Regions from separate parts of the Variovorax restrictus genome, predicted to be linked through region 2. Evidence: riboswitches for the same ligand, from Rfam matches in the RefSeq annotation. Region 2 holds a riboswitch; each other region holds the start of a gene.
What was found. Region 2 has a riboswitch for glycine ahead of gcvT (glycine cleavage system aminomethyltransferase GcvT). Riboswitches for the same ligand answer to the same signal wherever they lie in the genome.
Positions count from the first base shown of each region.

Region 1: linked by a shared signal. The riboswitch ahead of ACSFA0_RS21830 (FAD-dependent oxidoreductase) and the one ahead of gcvT (glycine cleavage system aminomethyltransferase GcvT) in region 2 are both predicted to bind glycine.
Region 3: linked by a shared signal. The riboswitch ahead of ACSFA0_RS18730 (D-amino acid dehydrogenase) and the one ahead of gcvT (glycine cleavage system aminomethyltransferase GcvT) in region 2 are both predicted to bind glycine.

Region 1 covers NZ_JBPJZH010000004.1:173,152-177,351, forward strand. Annotated here, with positions in the region: gene ACSFA0_RS21820 (hypothetical protein) at 1-109, opposite strand, end outside; gene ACSFA0_RS21825 (helix-turn-helix domain-containing protein) at 238-1,005, shown strand; glycine riboswitch at 1,165-1,271, shown strand; gene ACSFA0_RS21830 (FAD-dependent oxidoreductase) at 1,352-2,578, shown strand; gene ACSFA0_RS21835 (FIST signal transduction protein) at 2,575-3,837, opposite strand; gene ACSFA0_RS21840 (PhaM family polyhydroxyalkanoate granule multifunctional regulatory protein) at 3,878-4,200, opposite strand, start outside.
Region 2 covers NZ_JBPJZH010000001.1:2,333,266-2,337,465, forward strand. Annotated here, with positions in the region: gene gcvP (aminomethyl-transferring glycine dehydrogenase) at 1-664, opposite strand, end outside; gene gcvH (glycine cleavage system protein GcvH) at 812-1,183, opposite strand; gene gcvT (glycine cleavage system aminomethyltransferase GcvT) at 1,214-2,395, opposite strand; glycine riboswitch at 2,446-2,567, opposite strand; glycine riboswitch at 2,580-2,667, opposite strand; gene ACSFA0_RS11010 (hypothetical protein) at 2,689-3,228, opposite strand; gene ACSFA0_RS11015 (TRAP transporter large permease) at 3,310-4,200, opposite strand, start outside.
Region 3 covers NZ_JBPJZH010000002.1:866,867-871,066, forward strand. Annotated here, with positions in the region: gene ACSFA0_RS18715 (glutathione S-transferase family protein) at 1-264, shown strand, start outside; gene ACSFA0_RS18720 (SDR family oxidoreductase) at 261-1,163, shown strand; gene ACSFA0_RS18725 (hypothetical protein) at 1,207-2,091, shown strand; glycine riboswitch at 2,230-2,334, shown strand; gene ACSFA0_RS18730 (D-amino acid dehydrogenase) at 2,384-3,682, shown strand; gene ACSFA0_RS18735 (OmpA family protein) at 3,730-4,200, opposite strand, start outside.

The sequences.
Region 1 (4,200 bases), on a different contig from region 2:
AGGCCGCGACGAGCCAGAGCAGCGCGCGCTCGCGGGGCGCAAGCGGCGCGACTTGCGGCGCCAGGCGTTGGAACAGCGGCGAGGTCGGGAAGCGCTTGGATCGGTTCATGGTGGACTCCGGTGGTGCGGTGGGAGCGGAATCTAGTTGCCACCGGCACAAATTGGCATCGAAAATCGATACGGTCTGCCAATCCAAGCCGACCGGTATCGAAAATCAGTACCAAGGACCTGTTTTCCATGAGCACCACCGTCGACCTCGTCCAGGCCGTGAAGAACGAACTCAAGAGCGCCCGCATGACCTACGCCGACCTGGCGCGCGCGCTGGGCATGGCCGAATCGAGCGTCAAGCGCATGCTGGCCAAGGGCGACATGCCCCTCAGCCGGGTCGACGCGATCTGCCGGGCGCTCAAGATCGACTTCGCCGAGCTGGCCCGTCGCGTGGCCGACGCCCAGCCGCTGCTGCGCGAGCTGACGCAGGAGCAGGAGAAGGCGGTGGTGCGCGACAAGAAGCTGCTGCTGGTGGCCATCAACGTGCTGAGCCAATGGACGCTGGAGCAGATCGTGGCGGCCTACCGCATCACCGAAGCCGAATGCATCGCCTGCCTGGTGCAGCTCGACCGCATCGGCATCATCGAGCTGCGCCCGCTCAACCGCTACCGGCTCAAGCTGGCCAAGACTTTCCGCTGGCGGCCGCACGGGCCGGTGATGGACTTCTTCCGGGAGAACGTGGTGCTCGACTACTACCGTGGCGGCTTCGACGGCCCGGCCGAGGGTCTGCTGCTGGTGCACGGCTCGATCAGCCGGGCGCTGGCGCCGTCCTTCCTCGAACGGCTGCAGCGGGTGGCGCAGGATTTCGCGCAGCAGCACCAGACCGACCAGAAGCTCTCGCCCAACGACCGCGAGGGCTACACCCTGCTGCTGGGCATGCGCAACTGGGAATTCGAGGCCTTCACCCGACTGCGCCGCAGCGACGCCAAACCGAGCAAGACCAGCCGAGAGCCCTGACAGCGACCCGCCTAGGCCGAATGGCCAGTCGCGCCAAATTGTCAACAAGGGTAAACTCTAGGTCTGCAGGAGAGCGGGTGTCCCCCACCCCACCGTAAGCGCAAACTCCCATGAACGCCGAGGTGAACCGCATGCCGGTTCGATGACTGCCGTCTATTGATCTAGCCGTCTGGAGAGCCATCGCCCCGCGCGATGCACCGAAGGAGCAACCCCGCCGCACGCCGCTGCGGGCGAATCTCTCAGGTACCAAGGACAGAGGGAGCGGCAACCCGAACCCGGATGCGACCCGCCACCACCTGGCTTGTCATGCATCCGCCGTTTGTGCCATCCCACAAGGATCTGGACCATGCGCGTGATCGTTTTGGGCGGCGGCCTGCTCGGCGTCGCTTCGGCTTACTACCTCCAGCAACTCGGCCACGAGGTGACGGTAATCGACCGTCATGGCACACCCGCCGCCAAGGCCCGCGGGCTGGTCGCAAAAGCGGCTCCCGCCCAGCCCGCCGCCGCCCGTGGCGCTGGCTTTTCGTGGCGCGCGGCCTTCGATCGGATGCGCCACCGCATGCACGGCTGGGCCGGCTACCTGACCGGTGCCGCCCATCGCCCGACCGAACGCATGGAACACCTGGTGCGACTGGGCGCCTACAGCCGCGAGAGCGTGCGTGCGCTGGGTCGCGAGACCGGTGTGACGCAGACCCCCCGCGGGCCGGGCTGGATGCGCATCTACACCGACGCCGAGGCCTTCGCGCAGTTCGAGCGCAACGTGCCGCGCCTGCATGCGCTGGGCTGCGTGATGCACCTGCTCTCGGCCGAAGAGGCCGTGCGCCTCGAGCCGGCCCTTGCATCGCTGCGCGGCCGACTCGCCGGCGCCGCCTTCACGCGCGAGGGCACCTCGTCCGACGCCGCCGGTTTCGCCGACAGCACCATCTTCCTGTGCCGTGCCGCCGGCGTGCGCTTTCTCATGAACCACACGGTGACGAAGCTGCATGCGCAAGAGGGCCGGGTCGACCACGTCGAGCTGCGCAATGCCGACGGCGAACGCAGCACCTTGCGCGCCGACGCCTACGTGATGGCCCTGGGCTGCGGCAGCGCGGCCGTGGCGCAGGACCTGGGCATGCCGCTGCGACTGCGGCTGATGCACGAGCATTCGGTGGTGCTGCCGCTCAAGGATGCAGAACGCGCGCCGACGGCACTGCTCCATGACTGGGACAGCCGGCTGCGGATGCAGCGCATCGCGACGCCGGAGGGCGAGCGCCTGCGGGTGTGGACGACGGTCAGCGCCGACAGTGCCGCCGCCGCGCTGCCCGACGACCTTCGGCTGGCCCGCCTGCTCGCGGATGTCGAGCGGCTGCTGCCCGGCGTGGTCGACGCCCGCGGCGCCGTGCTCAGCACACGGCCCTACGCGCGCGGCGCCAGCGGCCTGCCGCTGATCGGCCGCACCCGCATGCGCAACCTCTTCCTGAACGTCGCCCCGGGCGCCGCCGGATGGATCCACGCCTGCGGTGCCGGCAAGTCGATCGCACGCATCGTCAGCGGGCTGTCGCCCGAGGTCGAGTTCGCCTTTGAGAAAGGCTAGGCGACGAAGACGGTCAGCACGCCGGTGTAGCCGTAGACGCGGTGGCGGGCGATTTCCCCGGCCGCGAAGAAGCCGACGAGCGGCACGTCGCCCAGCGCATGCCGCACGATCTGCATCTCGGCGCCTGGCGCACCGAAGTGCGGCCCGCCGCGGCCCGAACAGCTGACATAGACCGCACCGGCCACGCGACGCGCCGGATGCGGCGCCGCCTCGGCTTCGCCCGCGGCCACCGCGCGTGCGGTCGCCAGTGTCTGCTCCTCGGGCTCGAGCTCTTCGCGGATCTCCGCGCAGATGCGCATCAGGTCGGCACGTGCGGCCTGCGCGTTGCGCCGGCAGAAGCTCATGCGCATGCCGGCTTCGACCTCATCGGCGATCGCGATGCCGCGGCGCGTCGGGTCGAGCCCAATGATGTGGCGCACCAGCACGTCGTCCCCCAGGTCGCCGGTCCGGCGGATGCCGTCGCGGCCCGCGTCGACCAGGCCCACCAGCGTGGCACGTACCGCCTCGATCGCCGCCTGCGGCTGGTCGAGTGACACGTTCAGGTCGGCCAGCAGCACATCGAGCGCTGGCTCGCCGTCGAGCGTGAGCAGCAGGTTGCCGTCGGCCTCGGTGATCTCGCGTTCGCGCGACACCGGCTGGCAACCCTGCGTGACGCGCGACACCAGCCGCACGCCTTCGCCGAACAGCACGCCCGTCAGGCCGCCCGAGAAGACGCCGCCCGCTGCGCCGTGGCCGCGGATGTTGCCGTTGCCGCCGATCGCGAACTGCAGCGACTCGTCGCGCCCGGACGAAAGGCCGCCGAAGAGGTAGCCGGTGTCGGTACGCCCTGCCATCTCGCCCACCAGTTCGGCGAGCTCGTGCGTGCGCGGGTCCGCATGGACCAGCGCCGTGTACGCCTCGAAACCGGTCATCTCGGAATTGCCCAGCGGCGCCACGCCGGAGAACACGCGGTACTGGTCGCTCGGCAACGCACAGAGCATCAGGCTCATGCCGGGCTCGTCGAAATACTCGGCGTTGTTGGCCGCCACGCCGACGGCGACGGTGCCCGACCAGTCGGTCACTTCCGGCAGTTCGGCGCTCAGGTGGTCGAGGATCTCCTGCGCGTCGTCGGCGTAGTGGTCGGTGATGTAGAGCAGGCCCAGCGTCGGTGCGGAGGCGTAGTCGGCCAGTGCCATCTGGGCGCGCACCTGCGCCAGAACGAGGCCGGCCGCCATGATCCATTGCGGATGGGTGGCGTGGCCGGTGGGAAAGAGTTTCATGCGCGGAGTCCGGAAGGTTCGGGGTGGGCGCAAGACGGCGTCATCGGCTGCGTGTGCGCGATGCGGTCGGCGTCTTGCGCGCGGTGGTCGTCTTTGCTGTCTTCGTCGATGTCTTCTTGGCGGCGGCCTTCTTCGGCGCCGTCCGCTTCACCGCGGCCGCGCGGGCGGGCGTTGTACCGACCGCGCCGGGCATCTTGAGCTGCCCGGCGTCTTCCACGGCGGTCTGCGCGATCTGCTGGAACTGCTGCGTGAGCGCGTTCCACCATTGCAGTGGGTCGACCACACCGGGCGTGGCGCCCTTGTCGACCTTCTGCGCAGGCTCGGGCGGCGACGGTTCGGCCTCGGCCGATTCGGGGGCTGCCG
Region 2 (4,200 bases):
CACCGAAGAAGTCGCCGCTGGTCATGAGGTGCGGCAGCGTTTCCGACGCGGTGCTCACCTTGATCTCGATGCCCAGCGGCGCGGCGCGGGTGCGCAGGACCTCGACGGTTTGCGGGTGGCAGTCGCCGGCCACCAGGAAGATGTTGCTCTTGGACTTCACGCTGCGCTTGGCCAGCGTCATGGCCTCGGCCGCGGCTGTCGCTTCGTCGAGCATCGACGCGTTGGCGATCGCCATGCCGGTCAGGTCGCAGACCATGGTCTGGAAGTTGACCAGCGCCTCCATGCGGCCCTGCGAGATCTCGGCCTGGTAGGGCGTGTAGGCCGTGTACCAGGCCGGGTTCTCCAGGATGTTGCGCAGGATCACGCCGGGCGTGTGGGTGCCGTAGTAGCCCTGGCCGATGAAGTTGCGCGCCACCTTGTTCTTCGCCGCCATCGTCTTCAGTTCGGCCAGTGCGTCGGCCTCGCTCACCGGTGCGGGCAACTGCATCGGCCGGGTGCGGCGGATGGCCGGCGGCACGATGCCGTCGATCAGTTCCTCGCGCGTGGCCGAGCCGATGACCGGCAGCATGCGCGCCTCGTCGGCCGGCTCGATGCCGATGTGACGGGCGATGAACTCGTCGGCGTTCTCGAGTTCGCGCAGGGTGGGGAAGGCGTTGGATGGCATGGGGTGTCGAAGCAGTTCAGGCAAACACGGGATGAGCTGGCAGGTCTGAAGGTGGAACACCGCGGAACCGGCTTCGCCGGGCCGCTGGTGTTGCCCCCGGTAGGGGGTGGGCGAAGCGACACGAAGTGCGCGCAGCCTGGGGGCGAGTCAATTTTCAGCAGCGAACTTGTCGTAGTCGGCGGCTTCGAGCAGGGCGTCGAGCTGGGCGGGCTCGCTCAGCTTGACCTTGAAGAACCAGCCGGCCGCGAGCGGGTCGCTGTTGGCGAGCGAGGGGTCGGCGCGCAGCGCTTCGTTGACTTCGGTGATCTCGCCCGAGACGGGCATGAAGACATCGGCCGCGGCCTTGACCGATTCGACGACGCCAGCGACTTCACCTTGCGCGAAGGTCTTGCCGACGTCCGGCAGGTCGACGAACACGACGTCGCCCAGCGCGTCCTGCGCATGCACGGTGATGCCGACGATCGCGTCGCTGCCGGTGGCCTGGACCCATTCGTGGTCCTTGGTGAATTTGGTGCTCATGGGGGCTCCTGATAAGGGGTGAAAAAGAAATCAGCCTCGGTAGTATCGGGTCGGCACGAAGGGCAGGGTGGTCACTTCCATCGGCACCGGCTTGCCGCGCACGATGGCCTGCAGGCGGGTGCCCGGCTCCGCATAGGCGGTTGCCACGTAGCCCATCGCGATCGGCCGGTCGGCCGTCGGCCCGAGCAGGCCGCTGGTCACCTGGCCGATGGCGGCGCCCTCGAAAGACTCGAGCGGCGTGCCGTCGCGTACCGGGATGCGTTCCAGCGCGACCAGGCCGACGCGGCGGCGCTTGAGCGTCTCGTGGTCGGCGATGCCCGCCGCGCCCGAGGCCGCGGCCGCCAGCTGGAACAGCACCTTGTCCGCGCCGGGGAACCCGCCCGCGCGCGCACCACCGGTGCGACGCACCTTCTGGATCGCCCAGTTGAGCGAGGCCTCGACCGGCGTGGTCGTCTCGTCGATGTCGTGGCCGTACAGGCACAGACCCGCTTCCAGCCGCAGCGAGTTGCGTGCGCCCAGGCCGATCGGCTGCACCTCGGGCTGCGCCAGTAGAAGGCGGGCTAGTGCCTCGGCGTCGTTCGCCTTCACCGAGATCTCGAAGCCGTCTTCGCCGGTGTAGCCGCTGCGGGTGACGAAGGCCGGGATCTTCACGTCCTTGTCGCCGATCTGCACCGCGCCACCCGTCATGAAGACGAAGCGCTCGACGCCGGGCGACAGCCGCGCCAGCGTGGCGGCGGCCTGCGGGCCCTGAAGCGCGAGCAGCGCATGGTCGGGCATCGGCTGCACGTCGCAGCGCGCACCGATCCTCTGCTTGATGTGGGCGAGGTCGGCGGCCTTGCAGGCGCCGTTGACGATGACGAAGAGCGAGCCGTGGCCTTCGTTGAAGAACATCAGGTCATCGAGGATGCCCCCTGCGTCATTGAGCAGCAGGCCGTAGCGCTGCTTGCCGGGTGCCAGGTCGACCACGTCGACCGGCATCAGCGTCTCGAAGGCCGCGGCAGCATCGGGCCCGACCAGGCGAAGCTGGCCCATGTGCGAGATGTCGAACAGGCCGGCGGCGGTGCGGGTGTGCTTGTGCTCGGCCATCAGGCCGGCGGGGTATTGCACCGGCATCGAGTAGCCGGCGAAGGGCACCATGCGGGCGCCGAGTTCGACGTGCAGGGCGTGCAGCGGGGTCTTCTGGAGCGGAAGCGAATCGTCGGAAGCAGCCATGGGCGCTCTCCAAAACAAGGGGCAGACGGAATCCACGACGCAAGTCATGGGCCACCCCTGCTGTCCGCTCTACCTGAGAGATTCGCCCCGCCTGGTCACAGGCTTAGGGTTTGCTCCTTCGGTGGGCCGGCATGTCGCGATGGACGACCGACCTCTCTCCAGCAAGGAAACGCCCGGGTGAACGGGCGCCTCGTCAGTCCTTGGTACCTGAGCGTTCGGATGGGTTCCTGCGCCTTCGGTGGCCCGTGCGGGCGCTCTCCTGACCCGGGCGAGTGTAGTGGATCGACGCGGGCTCAGTGCACCGTTTCGGCTGGCAACAACTTGGCGATGCGGTCCTGGATGGCGTCGGCACGCTCGTCGCCCGCGGCCTGCCGTATCTCCGCGAGCATCATGTCGGCCACGGCCAGCATCGTGACGCGGTCGCGTGCCTCGCGCAGCGTGTCGCGCAGCACGACGGCCATCGCCGGATCACGCCGCGCGAACATTCGCTCGCACAGGTCGAACAGGAACATGCGCGTGGTCGCCAGGGAGGGCTTGCCGTCGAAGGGGTCGGCCGACACGGCGACTGGTACGGCGGGTGGCGATGGCTCGGGCACATTCGGCACGACGACGGCTGGCGCGTCGATGCGTTCGTCCGGCGCATGCAGATAGCCCTCGTGCAGCAGATGCCGCGCCACGCGCACCGCCTCGTCGCGGTCCGTGAAGAGCGGCACGAAGTCGGTCACCGAGCGCTGGCCGTCGGCCATCAGCAGCACGGCGCGCTCGCGCTGGGTCAGCGTGCGGCGGCCAGGGCGCAATTCGTCACGGGCCTTGTCGGTCTTGCTGAAGAACATGAGATGCCGGGCGGAAGATGGGCTCGCCAGCATCGGGGCAGGGCATGACAGCGGCATGAAGGCCGCCGCCACGCCCGTGCGCTATTTCGCGTAAACCAGGTCGCGCAGTGTCAGCGAGATCGCCGGGAAGTAGGTGATCAGCATCAAGCAGCCGAGCACGACCAGCACGAAGGGGATCAGGTCCTTCACGATGCGGTCGAGCGATATTCGCGCCACGGTGCAGGCCGCGAACAGGTTCACGCCGAAAGGCGGCGTGATCATGCCGAGCGCGAGGTTGACCACCATGATCAGCCCGAAGTGCACCGGATCGACGCCGAAGTGCATCGCCACCGGCGCGAGGATGGGCGCGAGCACGATGATGGCCGCGCTGGTCTCGATGAACATGCCGATGACGAATAGCGCCGCGTTCACGCCCAGCAGGAACATCACCGGCGACTTGAGCACCTCCTGCAGCCAGTGGCCGATGGCGTCGGGCACGCCCGCGCGCGTGATCAGGAAGGCGAACAGGCCCGCGTTGGCGATGATGAACATGATCACGGCCGACGACAGCACCGACTTGCGCAGGATCATGAACAGGTCTGTCACCTTGATCTCGCGGTAGATCACCATGCCGACGACGAGGGCGTAGAACACGGCCACGGCCGAGGCCTCGGTCGGCGTGAAGACGCCGCCGTAGATGCCGCCCAGGATGATGACCGGCATCAGCAATGCCCAGCCGGCCTGCCACAGCGCGCGGCCGAAGGGCATGCGGCCCTCGCCGTCGTTCTTGCCCCAGCCCTTGATCTTGCAGTAGACCCACACGAAGAGCATCAGCGCCAGACTGATCAGGATGCCCGGGCCGAAGCCGGCGATGAACAGTTCGCCGATCGACACCTCGGCGCTCACGCCGTACAGGATCATCGGGATCGACGGCGGGATGATGACGCCCAGCTCGGCGCTCGTGGCCTGCAGCGCGGCGGCGTACGAGGTCGG
Region 3 (4,200 bases), on a different contig from region 2:
GAGACCGCCATCGCGCACGCCGCCGCATCGGTGCCGCACACGTTGTTGACCGACAGCACCTTCCAGGACGAGCACGGCATTCCGCTGGGCAGCCGCGTCACCATCGGCGCCGAGAGCTTCGGCCCCGAGACGACCGAAGGCGAACTGGTGGCCGCCACCCGCACCCACTACACGCTGCGCCGCACCGACGCACGTGCCGGCACGCTGCACGTGCACTTCCCGCGCATCGGCTACATCCTCAAAACAGCAGAGACAACGACATGATTCAAGACTTTCAAGGCAAGACGGCGGTACTCACCGGGGCGGGCTCCGGCTTCGGCCTCGAATGCGCGCGCATCGGCGCGGCGCGCGGCATGAACCTGGTGCTGGTTGATGTGCAGCAGGACGCGCTCGACCGCGCCCGGGCCGAGATGGAAGCCGCCGGCGCACAGGTGCTGGCGCGCCGCGTCGACGTGTCGAAGGCCGACGAGATGGAGGCGCTGGCCGAAGCGGTGCAGCAGCGCTTCGGCGCCCCGCACTTCGTCTTCAACAACGCAGGCGTCGGCGCCGGTGGTCTGGTGTGGGAGAACACCGTGGCCGACTGGGAATGGGTGCTGGGCGTCAACGTGTGGGGCGTGGTGCACGGCGTGCGCCTGTTCACGCCGATGATGCTGGCCGCTGCCGCAAAGGACCCGAGCTACCGCGGACACATCGTCAACACGGCCAGCATGGCCGGCCTGCTGACGCCGCCGAACATGGGCGTCTACAACGTCAGCAAGCATGCGGTGGTCAGCTTGACGGAGACGCTGTACCAGGACCTGGCACTGGTGACCGACCAGATCGGCGCCAGCCTGCTGTGCCCGTACTTCGTCGCGACCGGCATCCACAGCAGCGAACGCAACCGCCCGGGCACGTTGCCGGCCGCCGAACTCACCAAGAGCCAGCTGATCGGCCAGGCCATGACGGCCAAGGCGGTGAACAGCGGCAAGGTGAGCGCGGCCGACGTGGCGGGCAAGGTATTCGACGCGATCGCCGCGAACCAGTTCTACGTTTTCAGCCATCCGAAGGCACTGGGCAACGTGAAGAGCCGGATGGACAGCATCGTGTCGATCACCAACCCGGCCGATCCTTTCCTCGAACGCCCCGACATCGGCCAGCAGCTGCGCGCGCAACTGCGGTCCTGAACTACAGGCACCGGTGGTGCCGGCGTGCTAACTTGGCCACACCATGCTGTCCTTTCACGCCATCTTCCGCCGTCTTCCTCTTCTGCTGCTCACGCCGCTCATGGCATGGGCGCTGGCCGGGCCTGCCGCTGCGCAGGACGGCAACGCGCTGAAGGCGAAGTACACGGCCCTCGCGTCGCGGCTGGCCGACAACCCGTTCCAGCGTCCGCTGGTGCTCGATTCGGCCGAGAAGCCCGATCGGCTGAGCGGCGACATCTACGCGGTGGTCGACCATCCCTTCGCCGACATCGGTGCGCTCGGCAAGCCGGGGAACTGGTGCGAGGTGCTGATGCTGCACCTCAACACCAAGCATTGCGTGGTGAAGGGCGAGGGCGGCGGGGCCGTGCTGGACGTGGCGGTCGGTCGCAAGTTCGATCAGCCGCTGGACCAGGCGCAGCGCGTGCAATTCGCGTGGAAGCCGATCGCCAGCGGCGCCGACTACGTGGCGGTACAGCTGTCGGCCGACGAGGGGCCGTTGTCCACGCGCGACTACCGCATCGTGTTCGAGGCTGCGCCGATCGCGTCGGGCAAGAGCTTCGTGCACCTCTCGTATTCCTACGCCTATGGCACGGCCGCTCGGCTCGCCATGAAGGCCTACCTCGGCACGCTCGGCAGCGGCAAGGTCGGCTTCACCGTGACCGGCCGCGACGCGCAGGGCACCCCCGAGCAGATCGGCGGCGTGCGCGGCGTGGTCGAGCGCAACACCATGCGCTACTACTTGGCCATCGACGCCTTTCTCGACGCGCCGAAGCCGGAGCAGCTCGATCGCCGGCTGGCGGCCTGGTTCGACGGCACCGAGCGCTATGCGCGGCAGTTGCACGAAGTCGAGCGCGCCGATTACCTCGCGATGAAGCAGAGCGAGTACAAGCGGCTCAAAGGCGGCGGTTGAAGAGCGGCGGCTGAAGCAAGGCTCGCCCGATCGGGCCTGCGCCGGTAGAATCCGCCATCTGCAGGAGAGTGCCGGGCCCCGTCCCGGCCACCGAAGGCGCAATCTCCCATGAACGCTCAGGTCCCGTACTGCACACCACCATCGCCGTCTGGAGAGCCGTCACGACCGTGACGCACCGAAGGAGCAAGGCCCGGCCGAAAGCCGCGGCTGAATCTCTCAGGTACCAAGGACAGGGGGAGCGGCACCACGCATGACACGCGTCATGCGTGCCATCGTTCCTCTGGAGTTCCCCATGAAAGTGGTTGTCCTCGGCGCCGGCCTGCTCGGCGTCACCTCTGCGTATTTCCTTCGTCAACTCGGTCACGACGTGACCGTGATCGACCGGCAGGCCTCGCCAGCCGCCGAGACCAGCTTCGCCAACGGCGGGCAGATCTCGGTCAGCCATGCCGAACCGTGGGCCAATCCGAGCGCGCCGCTGAAGGTGCTCAAGTGGCTGGGCAAGGAAGATGCACCGCTGCTCTTCCGCATCCGCGCCGACATGCGCCAGTGGCTCTGGGGCCTGCAGTTCCTGCGCGAATGCACGCCCGCGCGCACCCAGCACAACATCGAGCAGATCGTGCGCCTGGGCACCTACAGCCGCGACACGCTGCAGGCGCTGCGGCGCGACATCGGCATCGAATACGACCAGCGCACGCAGGGCATCCTGCATTTCTACACGAGCCAGAAGGAGTTCGACGGCGCCGAGGGGCCGGCCGCGCAGATGCGCGCTCTGGGCTGCGACCGGCGCGTGATCTCGGCGGACGAGGCGGTGCGCATCGAGCCGGCCTTGCGGCACATCCGGCCGCAGCTCGCCGGCGCCACCTACACCGCCGAAGACGAGTCGGGCGACGCGAACAGCTTCGCGCGCGAGCTGGTCGCACGCTGCCGCGCCGACGGCGTGCAGTTCCTGATGAGCCACACCGTGACGGCGCTGCGGGAGGCCGGCGGCCAGATCGACCACGTCGAGGCCACCGATGCCGATGGCCGCTTCCAGCGTGTGCGTGGCGATGCCTACGTGCTCGCGATGGGCAGCCTGAGCCCGCTCTACGCGGCGCCGCTGGGCATCCGCCTGCCGATCTATCCCGCCAAGGGCTACTCGGTGACGCTGCCCGTGAAGGACGCGTCGATGGCGCACCAGGTGTCGCTCACGGATGACGAGTACAAGCTCGTGTTCTCGCGCCTGGGCGACCGGCTGCGCATCGCCGGCACGGCCGAACTCAACGGCTACGACCGCGACCTTAACCGCGTGCGTTGCGAAGCGATCGTGCGCCGCACCGAAGAGCTCTTCCCTGGCGCGGGCGACCTCGAGCAGGCGCAGTTCTGGACCGGTCTGCGCCCGGCGACGCCGTCGAACGTGCCGATCATCGGCCGCTCGAAGCTGCCGAACCTGTTCCTGAACACGGGCCACGGCACGCTGGGGTGGACGCATTCCTGCGGTTCCGGCAAGAGCATCGCGCAGATCGTGAGCGGGCTCGCGCCGGAGGTCGACTTCGCGTTCGCAGGCATGCCGGAGCGGACCCGACCGAGCGTCACGAAGAGCGCCACGGCTTAGGCCGGCATGACGGCCAGAGACCGGCGGATCAGCGCCCGGCCGCGTGGTCAGGGCACGTTTGTCATGCCGAGGATGTCGACCGACACGCGCCGGTCGGGTTGCAGACAAGCGATGAGCGCTGCGGTACGCACCTCCCCCTTGCAGCCGGTCGTGACGGGCTCGCGCTCGCCTTTGGCCTGGATTTGCATCGGCACGGCCACGCCCTGCGTCTTGAGGTAGGCGGCGACCGTGCTCGCGCGGTGCTGCGACAGCGCCTCGTTGTAGGCCTCGGTGCCGAGCCGGTCGGTATGGCCGGTGATCGTCAGGCTTTGTACCTTCACGTCCCGGCGGCGCAAGGCACGCGCCAGCGCGTCGAGCTCCGCCTTGCCCTTGGGCAGCATGTCCTGCAGGCCGGAGCGGTCGAAGGCGAAGAGCGCGTCGGCGTTGAGGTTGACGCGGCGGATGGTCGCTGCCGGCGGGGGCGCCGGTCGCGCCGGCGCGTCGGCGGCAGGCGTCACGACCTGCGCGATCGCGCAGTT